One region of the Chromobacterium sp. LK11 genome, then DNA from elsewhere that is predicted to be linked to it. Evidence: riboswitches for the same ligand, from Rfam matches in the RefSeq annotation. Region 1 holds a riboswitch; the other holds the start of a gene.

Region 1 (2,198 bases):
TCCTGCTCGGCATCGGACCGATGGGCGGCGCCTTCTTTCTATGGGACCGCGCGCTGAAGGAAGGCGACCCCAGGCAGATAGGCTCTTTGTCCTACGCCACGCCGCTGCTGTCCACCCTGCTGCTGATAGGCTCCGGACAGGGACAGCTGAACGCCGTCGCCATGGCCGCCATCGTGCTGATCCTTGGCGGCGCCCTGCTTGGCAGCCTGCCCGTCCGCCCGCGTTCAATGGCCTGAAAACAGGCCAGCGATGGAGCTGCGGCGACTGAATGTCTTATAATGCTTAACGCTATTTAAACAGAGGTTAACCATGTCCATTATCAAAGAATTCAAAGAATTTGCCATGAAAGGCAATGTCATCGATCTGGCCGTCGGCGTGGTCATCGGCGGCGCCTTCGGCGCCATCGTCAAATCGCTGGTGGACGATGTGATCATGCCCCCCATCGGCCTGCTGATCGGCAACGTCGATTTCTCCAATCTGTTCTTCGTGCTGAAAGAAGGAAGCAAACAGCTTGGACCTTATGTGTCGGTGGCCGCGGCCAAGCAGGCCGGCGCCGTCACGCTGAACATCGGGCTGTTCATCAACGCCATGGTCAGCTTCACCATCGTGGCTTTCGCCATCTTCATGCTGGTCAAGGCCATCAACCGGCTGAAACGCGAAGCGCCCGCCGCCGCGCCGGCCCCCGCCACCAAAGAGTGCCCGTTCTGCGTATCCAGCATTCCGGAAAAGGCGTCTCGCTGCCCGCAATGCACCTCGCAACTCTAACCGCCGGATTGCCCCGCTACGCCAACTGATTTAGAATCGGCTGGTTCTGGGGGAGTAGCCTCGGCGCGATGTTCAGCGCCGGCATGCGTCAACAGGCTTGGCCGTCACGGCCATGGCGCATGCGACGATAACTTCCGTTTGGCAAGACCCATGACATGTCTGCGCAACGCGGGGCTGCGGCGCGGGCTTGTCATGGCGTATGCGCAGCCCCCGGAGTTTTCATGGAAGCCTTCCTCATTTCCACCGGCATCGTCGCCCTGGCTGAAATCGGCGACAAGACTCAATTGCTCGCGCTGATGCTGGCCGGTCGTTACCGCAAGCCGGTTCCCATCGTTCTCGGCATCTTCGTCGCCACCCTGCTCAATCATTTCGCCGCCGCCGCGGTGGGTCACTGGCTGATGAGCAAGATAGGGCCGGACCTGATGCGCTGGGGACTGGGCCTTTCCTTTCTCGCCATGGCGGGCTGGATGCTGATTCCGGACAAGCTGGATGAAGACAGCCGGCTGATGGAGCGTTTCGGCGTATTCGGCACCACCTGTATCGCTTTCTTCATCGCGGAAATGGGCGACAAGACGCAGCTGGCCACCGTCGCCCTGTCCGCGCGCTTTCCCGACGCCCTGCTGCTGGTGGTGGCCGGCACCACGCTGGGCATGATGCTGGCCAATGTGCCCGCGGTGCTCTTGGGCGAGGTGGCGGCGAAGAAGCTGCCGCAAAAACTGGTGCACACCATTGCGGCCTTGCTGTTCGCCGGCCTGGGCGTCGTCACCCTGCTGACTCCGCTGCAGATCTGACACATCGCGCAAAACAAAAACGGAGGCCGCGGCCTCCGTTTTTGTGTTCCTTCCGTCCGGCAACACCTCAGTGCCTGCCGGCTCCGCGCCCAAGCGACTCCAGCAGCTGCTCCGGGTTGAAGCCCAGGCGGAAACCGCCCCAATGCTTGCCGGACAGCATGATGGGCAGCACCACTTCCGACAACACTTCTCCGGTATCGCGGGTATAGGTCTGCAACAGGAAAGACTGGGTGCTGCGCGCCGCGCGCAGTCCGGCGCCATCGGCGAACTTGCGCTTGTCGCGGCTGTTGACCAGATCCCTGGCCGGATCCCCGCTCAAGGGCTGGCTATACCAGCTGTTGTGCGTCGGCGCGTAGCCATTGGTGTCCACTGCCAGACAGAACACCCCGCCGGGCACGGACTTGGCGGCGCGGTCGTACACCGGCTGCATCAGCTTTTCCAGTTTGGCGTCGTACTGAGTGCGGAATTTGGCCGGCTTGGCGCCGGCGATGGGCTGGTAGTTCTGATCGAACAGCGCCACGCCCGCGGCCAGTTGCGCGGCCATGACGGTTTGCAGCTCATCGCGCGCCTCGCGGGCCGTTTGCATGATCTGGTCGAACTCGCCTTCGCCCAGGATGAAGCGCGCCACCAGCTGCTGCACCT
Region 2 (2,198 bases), on a different contig from region 1:
TGTACATGCGGTACATGAGCATTTCGAAGCGGGTTTCAACGCTGTATCGCCGACGCGCAGCAGATCGTAAACAAATTCTCACACCAGACAGCCGGCAAACACCAAGTACACCGCGCCCGCGCCCAGCAACCAGCGGCCGTCCACGCTGCCGCGGCGGAACAACAGCCACAGTCCGACAATCGCCGCCATTGTGGCCAGTCCGGACCACAGCAGGACGCCGTCGAACATCCACGGGGTGAAGAACAGGCCGAAGGCGCTGGGAATCGTCGCCTGAATCATCATCGCGCCGGAAATATTGGCCAGCGCCAAACGCTCCTTGCCCTGACGCAGCCAGATCAGCGCGTTCATGATTTCCGGCAGCTCGGTGGCCACCGGGCTCAACAGCAAGGCCACCAGATGCGGCGCCATGCCCCAGTGCCCGGCCAGCGCCTCCAGCTGCGCGACGAAACCGTGCGCGGCCGCCGCGATCACCACCAGGGCCAGCAAGGCCTGCGTCGCCGCCCAGCCCAGGCCGCCGCCGGCGCGCAGCTTCAAGGGGTCCAGCTCCTCCTCTTCCGGCGCGGTGTCCGCGCTGCGGATCTCGCGCCAGACATAGGCGGCGTAAGCGGCCAGGAACAGCACGCCCAGCCAGGGCTTGATGGCGAAGGCCACCAGACCCAAGACCACCTTCAAGGCGAAGACCAGCAGGAAGGCCAGTTGATCGCCGGCCAGCCGGCGGTGATCGACGCGCAGCAGATAATCTCCGCGCCCCAGCCGGCTGCGGTTGCGCCACAGCGCGAAACCCACCACCGCGTAGGCCAGCGTGGCCAGCACCAGCGGCCCGCCCAGAGCGGCGCCGACACCGATATCCTTATGTTGCGGCGTATCGCCGAAGGCCATCGCGGTCAAGGTCACCGCGCTTTCCGGCAAGGCGGTGCCGAAAGCGGCGAGCACGGTGCCGACGGCGCTGGCGCCCAAGTTCAGATGGCGGCCGCACCATTCGATGGCGTTGACGAAATATTGACAGGAAAGATAGATCAGGACGGCGAGTCCGAGCAGAAAAAACAGGGTCAACAGCATGGATAGTCTTGGGCCGGGCAAGCGAATGGACAATGGCGCAACGACGCGGCTTGCCCGGCGGCAAACGCATCGTGGCCAAAGGTCTCGCTTGGCGGCGCCGGCAATGCCGGCCGCTGACCGCGCCATGAGGAAAGCTCCTCAAGTTTGTTGACGCGGCCTCTTCGGCGGGGCCGAAGATGGCTACTCCCCAATGACAACGGCGCCATTGTGCCAGCCCGGGCGCGATGGCGCAAACCTAGGCGCCCGTCATGCGCGCCGCCGCTTAAGCCCAGCCTAATCCTCGCTTCGCCAAATGCGAATTGTCGATGTGGGTCAGATCATCGAGTCTATTCCTGAATTCCGGATTTAAGAGTGGCTAACAAAAATCAGTTTCACGTCTGAGGCAAGGCGCGCCGACGCAGGCAGTACTTGAGTACGGCAAGTCGGCGCAACGCAGCATCAGGAGTTTTGTTAGCCGCGCTAAATAGAGAACGATGGAGGCCGGACATGGATCAAGACCTATTGGCCCAGCTGCGCGACAGCGCCCGCGACTTGCTGAGCCGCGACAATCACGCCACCCGCGTCAGAGACGGACGCGGTCGCCTGCCCAGCGGCCATGAGGCCGCGTCTTGGCGCGACCTCGCCGCCGCCGGCTGGCTGGCGATCTTGCTGGCGGAACGCGACGGCGGGCTGGGACTGGACCTGGCCGCCGTCGCCGCCGTCGCCGAGGAGATAGGCCGCAGCCTGCTGCCGGAACCGTTCACCGCGGTGGCGGTGCAGGCGGCGCAGGCGCTCAGCGCTTGTCCAGACAGCCCGCTGCGCGCGCAATTGCTGGAACGGCTGGCCGGCGGCCGGCTGCTGGCGGCGCTGGCCTGGCAGGAACGCGCCGGCCAGCAGGACGACGACCCCATAGACACCCGGGCCGAAGCCGACGGCGAGCATTACCGCCTTCACGGCCACAAAACCTTCGCCTTGCCGGCTGCCGCGGACCTGGACGGCTGGCTGCTGAGCGCGCGCGGCGACGCCGGCTGGCTATTGTTCTGGCTGCCGGCCGGCCTGCCCGGCCTGACGCCCAGCTACAGCCCCGGCATAGACGGCAGCATGATGGCCAGCCTGCGACTGGAGCAAGTGACCGTGCCGCGCGCCCACGCGCTGGCCGA

The links. Region 1 has a riboswitch for manganese ahead of VK98_RS15700 (TMEM165/GDT1 family protein). Riboswitches for the same ligand answer to the same signal wherever they lie in the genome.
Region 2: it holds a riboswitch for manganese, as region 1 does, so the genes downstream of both, VK98_RS15165 (sodium:calcium antiporter) here and VK98_RS15700 (TMEM165/GDT1 family protein) in region 1, are expected to answer to the same signal.

The regions. Positions count from the first base shown of each region.
Region 1 covers NZ_LDUR01000027.1:4,672-6,869, forward strand. The annotation lists gene VK98_RS15690 (DMT family transporter) at 1-236, shown strand, start outside; gene mscL (large conductance mechanosensitive channel protein MscL) at 310-765, shown strand; yybP-ykoY riboswitch at 803-983, shown strand; gene VK98_RS15700 (TMEM165/GDT1 family protein) at 987-1,556, shown strand; gene VK98_RS15705 (methyl-accepting chemotaxis protein) at 1,624-2,198, opposite strand, start outside.
Region 2 covers NZ_LDUR01000024.1:169,899-172,096, forward strand. The annotation lists gene VK98_RS15165 (sodium:calcium antiporter) at 79-1,059, opposite strand; yybP-ykoY riboswitch at 1,116-1,260, opposite strand; gene VK98_RS15170 (acyl-CoA dehydrogenase) at 1,546-2,198, shown strand, end outside.